One region of the Paenibacillus sp. JT22N1 genome, then DNA from elsewhere that is predicted to be linked to it. Evidence: riboswitches for the same ligand, from Rfam matches in the RefSeq annotation. Region 1 holds a riboswitch; each other region holds the start of a gene.
What was found. Region 1 has a riboswitch for cyclic di-GMP ahead of AC58UU_RS03190 (polysaccharide lyase family protein). Riboswitches for the same ligand answer to the same signal wherever they lie in the genome.
Positions count from the first base shown of each region.

Region 2: linked by a shared signal. The riboswitch ahead of AC58UU_RS34570 (PilZ domain-containing protein) and the one ahead of AC58UU_RS03190 (polysaccharide lyase family protein) in region 1 are both predicted to bind cyclic di-GMP.
Region 3: linked by a shared signal. The riboswitch ahead of AC58UU_RS05205 (response regulator) and the one ahead of AC58UU_RS03190 (polysaccharide lyase family protein) in region 1 are both predicted to bind cyclic di-GMP.
Region 4: linked by a shared signal. The riboswitch ahead of AC58UU_RS01610 (hypothetical protein) and the one ahead of AC58UU_RS03190 (polysaccharide lyase family protein) in region 1 are both predicted to bind cyclic di-GMP.

Region 1 covers NZ_JCAUAW010000001.1:730,405-733,526, reverse strand. The annotation lists gene AC58UU_RS03200 (DUF4317 domain-containing protein) at 1-175, opposite strand, end outside; partial or broken gene AC58UU_RS03195 (transcriptional regulator) at 597-803, opposite strand; cyclic di-GMP riboswitch class I at 1,306-1,405, shown strand; gene AC58UU_RS03190 (polysaccharide lyase family protein) at 1,597-3,122, shown strand, end outside.
Region 2 covers NZ_JCAUAW010000028.1:19,414-22,535, forward strand. The annotation lists gene AC58UU_RS34560 (DUF1697 domain-containing protein) at 1-397, shown strand, start outside; gene tadA (tRNA adenosine(34) deaminase TadA) at 410-847, opposite strand; cyclic di-GMP riboswitch class I at 1,126-1,213, shown strand; gene AC58UU_RS34570 (PilZ domain-containing protein) at 1,316-2,050, shown strand; gene ychF (redox-regulated ATPase YchF) at 2,129-3,122, shown strand, end outside.
Region 3 covers NZ_JCAUAW010000002.1:345,830-348,951, forward strand. The annotation lists gene AC58UU_RS05195 (ABC transporter substrate-binding protein) at 1-180, opposite strand, end outside; gene AC58UU_RS05200 (hypothetical protein) at 428-775, opposite strand; cyclic di-GMP riboswitch class I at 1,109-1,197, shown strand; gene AC58UU_RS05205 (response regulator) at 1,328-1,690, shown strand; gene AC58UU_RS05210 (carbohydrate ABC transporter permease) at 2,145-2,984, opposite strand; gene AC58UU_RS05215 (carbohydrate ABC transporter permease) at 2,996-3,122, opposite strand, start outside.
Region 4 covers NZ_JCAUAW010000001.1:349,714-352,835, reverse strand. The annotation lists gene gloA2 (SMU1112c/YaeR family gloxylase I-like metalloprotein) at 1-39, opposite strand, end outside; gene AC58UU_RS01615 (exopolyphosphatase) at 115-1,029, opposite strand; gene AC58UU_RS01610 (hypothetical protein) at 1,166-1,471, opposite strand; cyclic di-GMP riboswitch class I at 1,574-1,668, opposite strand; gene AC58UU_RS01605 (MDR family MFS transporter) at 1,780-3,003, opposite strand.

The sequences.
Region 1 (3,122 bases):
TGAGCATATATAGTTCCTGCTTTTCCCTGTCTACTAGGGCGAACGGTTGGCGCTCATAATGGTAGATCTCGTTGCTTTCCTTCATGATATACACGTTAAAAATATCGTGGATTTTAAGCATTTCGTTATCCAATTTAAAATGCTTGCGAATATGCGCGATTTCTTTCTTTATCATGGTCCTTCAGACGCTCCTATGAAGTAAAATGGCCTTACTAGTACTAATGATTGAATTAGAAATTTGTAACGGATGATTTGCCTTCCTGCCTGCTGGATTAGGATCTCTACTTCGGCTACGGCACTTTAAAGGGTAAAGTTACCGAGTGGATTTGAACCACTTAGATTGTGCGACTGTGAGGCACACAAACAAAAGCCCTTCATGAGAAGGGCTTCCACCGTTACTTCCCTTTATTTCCGTTCCAAACTTAGAGTGAATAGCACTCCACAGGTCTCGTAATTGGTTTAATAACTCTACTTTTGAAGACTTGGATAAACTACTTCCTGTATGTTAATGCATTATTATAGATTTCTCAACTATTTTGAGAATCTATCCTCACTAATTCTGAAAATTTTCTCAAAAATTATGACAACACATCGCCACGCCTTGTCGGGGTAATGAAATCGACCCGGTCCTTCATGCCGTCGATCCGGTCCCGGACGTCTTCAGGCATATGAAGATAGAACTTATTCAGCGCTGAGGCGGATTCCGCTTCGAACGGCAGCGAGGAGTAATGGCGCAAAGCATGCACCGCAAAAATAATCGCTACAGCCTCTACCTCAGTGAATGCGATTGGAGGAAGCACCCTCCTACCATTCGCACCATGAAACCATCACCGGGTTGTTTTGTTATTTAGGCTGCTTGTCCTGATTTACAATCAAATCCGCTGCAACATTTTGTAACTTTATGTCAAAATTTGAAGTAACTTCTACTCCAAATCATCTCCGTTACCGTTCATGCTCCGGGATCTGGCAATCATGTTTTGACTATTCGGATCCTTCGCCTGTCTTTCAGCCCAGTGAAACGAGAGATTAATAGGCATTTAAACCCACTATATCTATTTCGACCCAGTCAATAAGGACCATTCCTTCTTACATACTAACAAATCATCCCGGCCGAGACGATACTATTATTAAACCGCTGTAAGTTTTATATATAGGTTGACTTGGCTATCATCATTCCAAAAAAACACAACTTTTTACCTACCATTCTTTTTCTCACGCCAAGCAACCGCAGCAGTTTTTGTATAAATTTGTCGACCGTCACTCTGGTCCCAATTTCCCATCTTATGCTTCAAACAGCTTCACCCATTGTGACAAAGGCAAACTTGTCGAAAGGCAAGGACGCAAAGCCATAGGGCCTTCTTCGTCTCTGCATTCGGAGAACGAGGGTGGCAGCCGTGCTGCCGGAAAAAAGAATGTCCTTTGAACGCTACGCTCTATACGGAGCGCGGCACTCAGACGTTCCGGGGGAAGAGCTTTTTGAACGATTGCCGCCGTTTATGAAAAGTTGTTCCTCCTCCGCCCAAGCCGGGCGCCGGTTTGCCTACCCAAGCAAACCCGCGGCGTAAAGGGGTATTTTAAACCGGAGGAGAATTTACTATGATCAGCAAATGCAAAAAAAACGATCGAACCGTCCCCGAATTACCTGGAAAGACCGCAAGAAAGGCTTCACATTCCCTTTACCGTTTCCTCGCCAAAATCATCGCCTCTCTCATGGCGTTGTTGCTTGCCATCGGCAGCCTGTCCATCCCGGCCGACTCCACCATTGCCGAAGCCGCTATGCAGCCGCCTGCCGGAACCGTCTGGACCATCGGCGTCCATGACGGAAGCTCCGCCGAATTCTCCGATTTCAAAGCCATGACCGTTTCTTACGCCGTCTACTTGCCGTATGCTGCACCAAGCGACTGGAAGGTATTCCCGAAAGGCATGAAAGCTAGCGTCAACAAAACGCTTAGCATCGATTACACACTGTCCGCGCTGCCAGCATACGGCGTGGAATTCGACGTTCACATCCTGAATGCCTATATTTCCGTTCCTCAGATAGCGGTTTATTCGAACGGCAGGATGGCGGGGCTCCTGCAGATTGCCGGAACCGCCGGCAGCGGCGGAGCCTATGCCTACCGCGACCTCTACCGACTGTATATACCGAACGAGCTGCTGATGGCCGGGGAAAATACGCTAAAGCTGGAGGTGTACGCTGGGTCCTATTCCAATACTTCGGGGGATGCAAACCTGTGGTACGAGTGGGACGAGTTGTCGATGACCGCGCTCTCCGCCCCGGCGTCCGAGCCGATCCATGGCCGGTATGTGCATCTGGGCACCGCCGTCACCAATTCATTTGCAATCAACGACGATGTAACCCGGCTCCTGCCCGATTTGATGGAATGGCTCGGCATTGCCTACAGCAGGAATATGATGCGGACGGGCTTCTATTCTGACACGAGGAAAATGTGGCAGGACGGCATCGTCTCCTACCTGAAGACCATGAAGGACCTGAATCTGCAGCCGGTGGGAGGGATCTTCGGCACGGACTTTATGAACGGCCCAGACATGACCGCCGGCCACATGCCTGACAGCATGAAGACCTATTACCGCCAGTTCATGGCCGATTATGGCTCCTATTTCACCTATCTGGAAATGGACAATGAACCCGGCGTGTTCAATCATAACCAATCCTCGCTCGTGGAGCTGGCTCAGTTCCTGAAGTCGGAACAGCAAAGCACCCCTTGGGTCAAGATCGTCGCTCCCGGCTGGGCCTACTGGCCAACCAAAGGAACGCCGTACGGCTGGGAGCGGGATCCCGCGCAGCGGCGGCCGATCGAAGCCCTGTCGGACCTGACGAACGGCCACAGCTACGGGCTGTCCGGACTTGCGCAGGCGCGCGGAGGCGCCCTGAACGAGAATCTGCTGACCTATAACGGCGGCACGGAAGAAGGATTGCCGAAGGAAATGGTCATGACCGAAACGGGAGCGAACGATATGCACGCCGACCAGAGCAAGTTCGGTGCTTCAGCGTATAAATTCGCCGCTGTCTTCGACCGGGAATTGCGCGGGGACATCGGCTACGCGGACCATATCATGCAGCATACCGCATTCGATTCGTCCTCCCCGAACTATGCGCTCTT
Region 2 (3,122 bases), on a different contig from region 1:
GGAGGAGGCGGTGGAACCGCTGCGCCAGCGTATCGAGCAGGAGATCAGCAAAGCTGTAGGCGTTTCACCTTCCGTCATTTTGCGTACGATAGAGGAGCTGGCACAGATTCTTGCGACTTGTCCATATGAAGTGGATGCGTTATTAGAAGGCGAAACGATACAAATTTCTGTGCTATCGGAATATCCTCCACAGCAAACCTCTGACGTCTTGTCCAAAGGAATAAGCGATGTGGATGAATTCCAGATCAATGGGCGCGAGATTTATTTCCTTTTTCGTCAAAGCGTTCTGGATTCGAAACTTGCGAGCAATATCCAGAAGCTTGGAGATACGGCGACAACACGCAATTGGAATACGATGAACAAACTGGCTGAGTTGGCAGCGGCGATGCAGAATTAGATGCAGGAACTTCTAAGCTTTACCGCGTAATTTACGGAAAAATTGGGTCAACATCGTCGAACACTCTTCTTGCAAGACGCCGCTAACGACATCGACACGGTGATTGAACCGGTCCTCCTGCAGCAAATTCATGAGCGTTCCGGCACAGCCGGCCTTCGGATCAATGGTGCCGTAGATGACCTGCGGAATCCGTGATTGGACAATCGCGCCCGCACACATCGGGCAAGGCTCTAGGGTGACGTAGAGCTGGCAATCCAAAAGTCGCCAGGCTTGCAGATGCTCGCTCGCTTGTTTGATGGCGATCATTTCGGCATGAGCGAGAGGATCTAGGGTTGTTTCACGCAAATTGTAGCCGCGGCCGATGATTTGACCTTGATGGACAACGACCGCTCCAATCGGTACTTCTCGGATGGATTCGGCTTTGAGAGCCTCTTGAATCGCTTCTTTCATCCAGGGGATATGTTCATCCACAGGGGGACACCTCGCTAATATATTTTTATCCACATGTGCATAACAATCGAACATTCATTCCGTTGTTAACAACCTGTGGATAGGTTTGTGGATAACTTAAAAAGCTGTGGATATTTAATCTTTCTACATTACATACAACAAAATGACCAGCTATGCAAGGAATTTTGTTGATAATAGCAACTGTGCTAGGTATAATGATAGATATTAGTAGGTCTTTTAGACCATATAGAACGTGATAGGTAGAAATAAATAGCAAGGTTCGAAAATGGCAAACTTGTTGAAAAGCAAGGACGCAAAGCTAAGGGTCTACGGTTCCTTTGGAACTATGGCAGCCTGGTTACCGAAAATCGAAGCTTTATTGATTAAGGTAATAGGCTGCTCCTACATAAGGGGCAGTTTATTTTTATATAGGGAATAACTTGGGTAAAGGGAGAGGTGTTAATTATAATGGCCAACGGGTATAACGTCATGAAATATTACGGAAGCAAGGAGGGATATGACGCTGATGTACTAATCGATAGTAAGGCTGTGTTGGGAAAGGACGATTTCGTAGCCACTGGCGTACTAACCTATGCACTCGGAGACATTATTGAGGTGGAATTACCGGAATACGATGTCTTTCAACTTGGTGATAAAGCGAAAATGACGGTTTATACCAAATCCGGCTTGTTTGTGATGAATACAACCGTTGTTGCCAAAGAATTCGGCTCCGTCATTGTCATTAATCCACCTGAAAATCGTAAGAAATTCGCAGAAAAACGGGAATTCCCACGTGTGGATGTGAAACAAACAGGTCTCTTATTCGGACTTCAGGATATGAATAAAAGGAATAAACATCACTTTGAAAACCCACTTGGTATTTCAATCAAAAATATATCCATCAACGGCTTAGGATTTACCATTAATGATAATTCTATGATTGATAAGATCGTTCAAAAGCATTCACAGCTCGAAATTGAGCTGGATTTGGGCTTTACGATGACTTGTTCGATGGAAATTGTAAGAAAAGAAAAGGTTGAAAATGGTTTCTATTATGGGGCTAGTTATATCGACATTCCGCAGGAAAAAACCAATGCGCTAAGGGGTTTTATCCTTACGAATCAGATCGAAACTTACTTCGTACAGAAGCGGGAAGCACAATTTAAAAAAGCAACGGAAAAAAAGTCTGCGGCGAATCAATAGCCTTCAGGCTTTTTTTTGAGTTCCAAGTGCTATATAATAAGAAGGATGATTTTCGAAAATTAAGGAGTTGTAACTACAATGGCTTTGAAAGCAGGTATCGTCGGTCTACCGAACGTAGGAAAATCGACATTGTTTAATGCAATTACACAGGCGGGGGCAGAATCTGCGAATTATCCGTTTTGTACGATCGATCCGAATGTTGGGGTAGTTGAAGTACCAGACGAGAGATTGCAGAAGCTGGTAGAGATCGTTGTGCCTAAGAGCATTGTCCCGACAGCCTTTGAATTCGTTGATATTGCGGGTTTGGTAAAGGGCGCGAGCAAAGGCGAAGGGCTTGGAAATAAATTTTTGGCACACATTCGTGAAGTGGATGCCATTGTGCATGTTGTTCGTTGTTTTGAAGATGATAATATTACTCACGTTTCCGGTAAAGTGGATCCGATCGGCGATATCGAAACGATTAATCTTGAATTAATTTTGGCAGATATAGAGTCGGTAGAGAAGAAGATTGAGCGTTCGCGCAAAAACCTCAAGGGCGGCGACAAAAAAGTTGTTGCTGAAGTGGAGTGTTTAGAGCGTATTAAAGAAGCGCTTTATGCAGATAAACCGGCACGCAGTCTGGATCTCAGCGAAGATGAGAAACTTCTCGTGCGCGACCTTCATTTATTAACCATGAAACCCGTGCTTTATGCGGCAAACGTGAGTGAAGATGAAGTAGCAACAGCAGATGAAAATTCTTTTGTGAAAATTGTGAAAGAATTTGCTGAGAGCGAAAACAACGAAGTGGTGTCGATCAGTGCAAAGGTTGAATCCGAAATCGCCGAGTTGGAAGATGAAGAAAAAGCGATGTTCCTCGAAGAGTTGGGACTTCAAGAGTCCGGCTTGAATAGATTGATTAAAGCAGCTTATAGAAAGCTTGGCTTGTACACGTATTTCACAGCTGGGGTGCAGGAAGTAAGAGCATGGACAATCCGCAAGGGAACGAAAGCTCCTCAAGCGGCTGGTGTTATTCATACCGATTTCGAACGTGGTTTTATTCGTGCTGAAGTCGTCTCTTATAATGATTTGGCAG
Region 3 (3,122 bases), on a different contig from region 1:
CCAGGTGGAAATGATTAATGTTGTAGGTTCCCCTTTGGATGCCGCCGTTGCAGCTGCTGTGGGTGCTGTTGTAGCTCCACTTGTATTGCCCTGATCCTTCGCAGGCGCTGTGCCGCAACCTGTTAAGGCTAGTCCTACTACAGATAAAGAAATTAAACCACGAACCATTTTTTGTCTCATCATTTCATCGTCCTCCCAAGTTTTATCATGTATGATTTTAATGCGTGAATCCCCTGTTAAATTTTTACTAGTATTCTTCAAGACCCCAGATATATATCCAGCTATACAAAAAAAAGAAAAGTACCCTTGATAGAAAGAAGCTTCTAATCAAGAGCACTCTTCATTGTAAACAATGTAAAGTGACATCTATTGGTATACATGTGGTTTCCTCTTAAGATAAATCAAAAGAGAACACCGCCCGACTAAACTATTCGGTTTGTTTAAGAATAATGTTCGTTATTGCCCATTGCGTCGGCGGGTCATAGTCCCTTAATACCGCATCCATAGATAAGCCAAGTTCTTGCTCCAGCCTGTCCCGGATTCTCTTCTTGTATATAGAGGACATATAAAAATCGACTTCGTGTTTGAGCGTTGGCGCCTCGCCCTCTAATGCGGTTGAACGTGGTGAGCGGCGGTGCTTGGCATGAAAAGTAATAATGTTTTGATCAATGGAAACCTTCAGCAGTGTTGTGCCAAACCCGAACAACTCTTTGGAGATTTCGTTATAGAGGTGACACAGCTTCTTCTTGTATTCATTAGAATCTAGTTGTGGCATGGAATCACCTTCAAGATCAATTATCAACCCTTATGCGTTAAAATCTATCTTAATAATACATAGGATTTCAGAATTAATCAAGAGAATCGTTCGTCTTTCTCACTGAAAAAGGGCATTATTTACTTACAACACATCTAAATGATCCAATTTTCCGAATGTCTTACAAATATTGCTTGATATTAGTGACGAATACACGTTAAAAAATCTCGGGCAGCATAAATCTAACTTGGTTAACACAATCAAGGGCTGCTTAAGGCACACCTTTAATACTAGTACTTTATTCCTAGTAAAAAGAGTGCTATAATTTAATAAATGAATAGTAATTCTTCTGCTAAACGATAAGAGCAAAGCTAATGAAAATTAGTGACGCAAAGCTAAAGGAGCTAAGGCGAAATACTTCGCTATGCTTGCCAGTTACCGAAGGAAGGGACATATCCACAACTCCCCTTATTCTTCTTATAAGGGGAGTTTTCCTTATGTAACGAATTATAGCAGCCATCAATAACAGTAAATAAGCTAGGTAGAAAGTCCCCCTGAAAGGTGATAATTAAAATGGCGAGACTAATGGTTGTAGATGATTCTATCTTTATGCGATTGATGATTAAGAATATCCTTTTAGAATTGGGGCATGAAATTGTAGCCGAAGCATCGAATGGACTTGAGGCCATCTCTCTGTTTTTACAGCATTCACCTGACATGATTACGTTGGATATTACAATGCCCGAGATGGATGGTATTACGGCATTAAAGGAAATTAAAAGTTATAAGAGCGATTCAAAAATCATTATGGTATCCGCAATGGGGCAACAATCCTTTGTTATTGAAGCTATTACCCTTGGCGCTAGAGATTTTATTGTGAAGCCTTTTGATAAAGACAGGGTAGCTGAAGCTGTAAAAAAGGTACTGAATACGTGAATGCCCACTAAGCTCTTCACCTGAATGCCTCGCCATTCCACTTTTTGGACCTCTACATTAGGAGATCTATTTTTTCAGAGCTAATAATATAAGTTTACATTTCGATCCACATATAGCTGATTTGTTTTACTAGGATATTAAATAGAGAATAATAAGCTAGGTTAAACTTGTCGAAAGTGTCTGAAGCCGAAAATCGACTTCTCACCAGAACCGTCCCGCGCTTCCGTGCTGATTAAGCTCGGAAAACGCGCTTAATCAGGTGCCCCCGAACAAATAGGCGCGATTACCGCGCTTACAGCGCCAGCTCCGCGAGCAGATGCTTCCTAAAAACAATAGTTCGGGTGACATTCCATTGCATTCGACAGAAAACAAAAAATGAGAAAGCAAGAACCTTGCCATCTCATTTTTTTCTATGCCCCAAAGCTAATTTTCACTTATGGGGACAGCCCCTTACTTATTTAATTCCGGACGTCGCTATACCTTCAACAATATAACGCTGAAAGAACAAGAAGATTAAAAATACCGGAATAATGGAAACCACCGACATGGCGAATAGCGACCCGAGAGCTGCCTCACCGCCAGCATCGGTAAACATGCGAAGCGCAAGTGTTACGGTATATTTTTTCACGCCACTAAGGTAAAGAAGCTGGCTAAAGAAGTCATTCCATGTCCAAATAAATGTGAAAATCGTTGTAGTTACAATGGCTGGAGTCGTCAAAGGCAGAATAATCCGAGTATAGATGGTGATTGGACCACATCCGTCGACAGTTGCTGCTTTATCTAGCTCGCGCGGTAACGTTCGTATAAATTGAACAGTTAAGTAAATAAAGAATCCTTCTACTGCAAAAAATTTCGGTACGACGATCGGCAGAATGGTGTTTACCCATTCCAATTTATTGAAAACGATGTACTGCGGAACAATAAGCACATGCATTGGAATCATCATTGTCATTAGCATTAAGGCAAACATGATTTTTTTCCCTTTAAACTCCAATCTTGCGAATGCATAAGCCGTTAACGAGCAAGATACGATGTTACCAATTACAGCCAACCCGACCATGAGCAGCGAATTCAAATAAAACGTGCTAAACGTTGTTCCCGATGTACCTTTCCACCCTTTAAAATAGTTCATGAGCGTCAAATTTTTCGGTATAAGACTGTTATCCGTCAAAATCGTTTCCGTTGGTTTAAACGAACTGATGATCATCCATAATACGGGGTACATCATGAGTACGATACCTGCGATAATAAGTGCGTGAAGCAGTAATTTATGAACTTGAACCTTCATTGCCATCCCCTCACCCCCTAATCCCCATAATGAACCCATTTTTTTGATGTCAAAAAGACCAACCCTGTAAAACAAGCAATGACAATGAGCAGTACCCAGGCCATAGCAGAAGCATAGCCCATCTGAAAGTTGCCAAAACCGTTC
Region 4 (3,122 bases), 380 kb from region 1:
GCTAATGATCGCCACATGATGAATTTGTTCTAACTCCACTCCATTCCCCCCTGTCCCCATTTATTGAAAAACCGCATTCCGGGAACTCCCATCCTGAGGTCCGTTTCACTTATTTTATCCGTCTGTTCTCATCGTTTCAACAATTTTCTTCAAAACTTCCTCAGCTTGCACATATTCAACTTGGCAAGTACCAGCTGCATGATGACCGCCTCCACCATTTTGGAGCATCAAGTTACCAATATTCGTTTTCGACGAGCGATTCACAATACTGTGACCACAAGCAAAGACGCAGTTTTGTTTATTTCGGCCATCGACGATCCAAATCGAGATATTTTGCTCCGGATAAAGGGCATACACCATGAAACGGTTCCCTGGATAGATGGTTTCCACATCACGAAGGTCGGTAATAATAACATTCCCTTCCGTCCGCGTATAGGTTTGAAGCATATCACGATATAAAGCATCTAATTCAAAATATCGCGCCACACGCTCTTTCACATCCGGCAATTCCATAATCTCATGAACGGACATCGTTGCACAGTGCTCCACAAGATCTTCCATCAATTGATAATTACTAATCCGATAGTCGCGATAACGTCCTAACCCCGTTCGAGCATCCATGATAAAAGATAATAAATCCCATCCGCTTGGATTCAAAATATCTTCTTTGCTGAACTGTGCAGAATCCGCTTTATCCACCCCACGCATAATATCATCGATATCGCCGAAGGTCTCACGCCCTCCATAGTAATCATAAACAACACGTGCCGCACTTGGCGCGATTAGGGTTTCCCCTTTGAATTCAACCTTTTCGCCCATCCGCTCAAGTTCACTGGAATGATGATCGAACCACAAACCACAACCCGCTACATAAGGGACATTGGCCAAAATGTCGTTTTCCGAAACCTCAACCAAACCGTCCTGCATATCTTTGGGATGGACGAATTTCATTTCATCCACCATGTTTAACTTTTTGAAAAGCATCGCGCATACTAAGCCATCAAAATCCGAACGTGTGATCAATCTCATGCTATGTATCCCCCTAATAATAGTTCCAAAGCACTACTAAAACCTACGACATTCATTATATCAGCTCGTGTCAATTTGTGACAATCATTTTGTCTTTGTAAATCCCTTTCAGCTGGAAATAAAAAAAACGGTACGCCTATATAGGCTGTACCGTTCTTAATTTGGAAGATAAACATTGATAAAGTCTTGTCAAAAATGCTTCAATTTGCGACATCGGCGGCATTTTTACAGAAAGCTTAACCTCGCCCTTCCAGTAGAAAATCAAGATGCTATTGTTTCTCCCATGAAACATTTCAACATCCCAACAAGCTTCATTTAACGCGTATACTTCCCGATTAATCATGAGCTTTGGTCCATCCGAGGAAGGCACCAAACGGGCAACATGATTACCACATAGCGAAGTCACTTTTTGTTCTTCTTGTAGTATTCCTTCTGATTGCATGCTGCTGGATCCTCCTTTTATTTTCACATTAATTTGTTATGACAGAGAAAAACCCCACCATAGTGAACCGATCGGAGGGGTTCTGATGTTGATACCCAATCGTTCGGCGGCTGGCTGGCTGCGAGTCCGGTTTGCAGGACAAGGAAGCCCCTTTAGCTTTGCGTCACTGGCTTTCGCCAGTTTTGCCTTTGTCGAGATGTCTTGCTACATATCTGGAGAGCAAAGAGTAATAAATATGTACACTCTCAAGGATACGGGAAGTCGTTTTGAAATCGAATAGTTCCTAAGAACTAATTTTGCATTATTTTTCAAAAAATTTCTTTTTTCGACGTATTTTTCAGCAACATTTGACGATTTGTGCCTTTCCAATAGAAAATGGATCCCGCAATCGTAAGAACAGCCATAAGAACATACAACGTATTTCCACCATAAGAAACGAGCAAGAACCCACCTACCCAAGGTCCAATAAAGTGGCCAATGTTCGTTAATGTTTGAGCGCCAAAATACGTGCCACGCATATGCTCGGGAGCTAATTTGTCAATCAACATATTGGCAGCGGGGTAATTGAGAATCTCGCCAAGGGTGAAAATACCCATCGAAATAATTAGCCATACCAGCGAGTGAGAAAATGCAAAGCCGACATCCCCTAACGCAAACATTAGGTTGCCAATTACAATTGCAACGACTGGCGTGTACTTTTCGGCTAAACGCGTAAGTGGAATCTGCATGGCAATGACCACAATCGCATTCACACTCATCAAGATCGCAAACATTTTCACGCCATCGACAAAACTCTGCTCCAAATATTGCGAAAGTGTCACCATCACCTGGGAGTATCCGATAGCACCAATAATGCCACCTAGGATATACAAGCGAAAAGTCATATCACTGCGAATCACTCGCACAGCAGAACCAAAGGTAACTGAAGATTTCTTCTCACCCTCTATTTTCTTGATGCCAAAAGCGATGAGCAGTGTGTAAAGGGTGACCGCATAAATAAAATAAATGATTCCTGTGATGAGAAAAGGCAGCGCACCGTTCATCGTAGCGAAAAAGGCACCCAAAAGTGGTCCGACTGCAACACCAAGATTAATAGCCATATACCGCATCGAAAATACTTTAAGTCGCTTCGCAGGTTCTGTGAGGTCTGCCATCAACGCCTGCGATACGGGCTCATAAAAGGATCGGCACAAGCCGTTAAGCATATTGAGCAGCATAAACAGGATTGGTAATTTAACCATGCCGAAGCCTAAGAAGACGAACGCCCAGCCGAAAAGAGCTGCTAGCATAATAATGCGCCTTCCGAATCGGTCCGATAAGGTGCCCCCTATAAAACCGCCTACGGTCCCAGCCAAAGAACCCATTCCAATGACAATTCCGATCATCACCGCACTCATCGACGTATGTCTGGCTAAATAAATCGCTAGAAAAGGCAAACTCATGGAGGACGCAGCTCTAGCCATAACGGTTCCAAGAATTAACGTATGTACAATGGGATGATAAGAATTTAGAAAACCACGTAATCGATTCAATTTGAGATGACTCCTATCGCTGTTTAATTTACCGCAGGTCAAGAAATCGACACCGAATTCCAATTATACACGAAAAATGACGATATGTGTCTCCAAAATAAAAAACACTCTCCGACGGA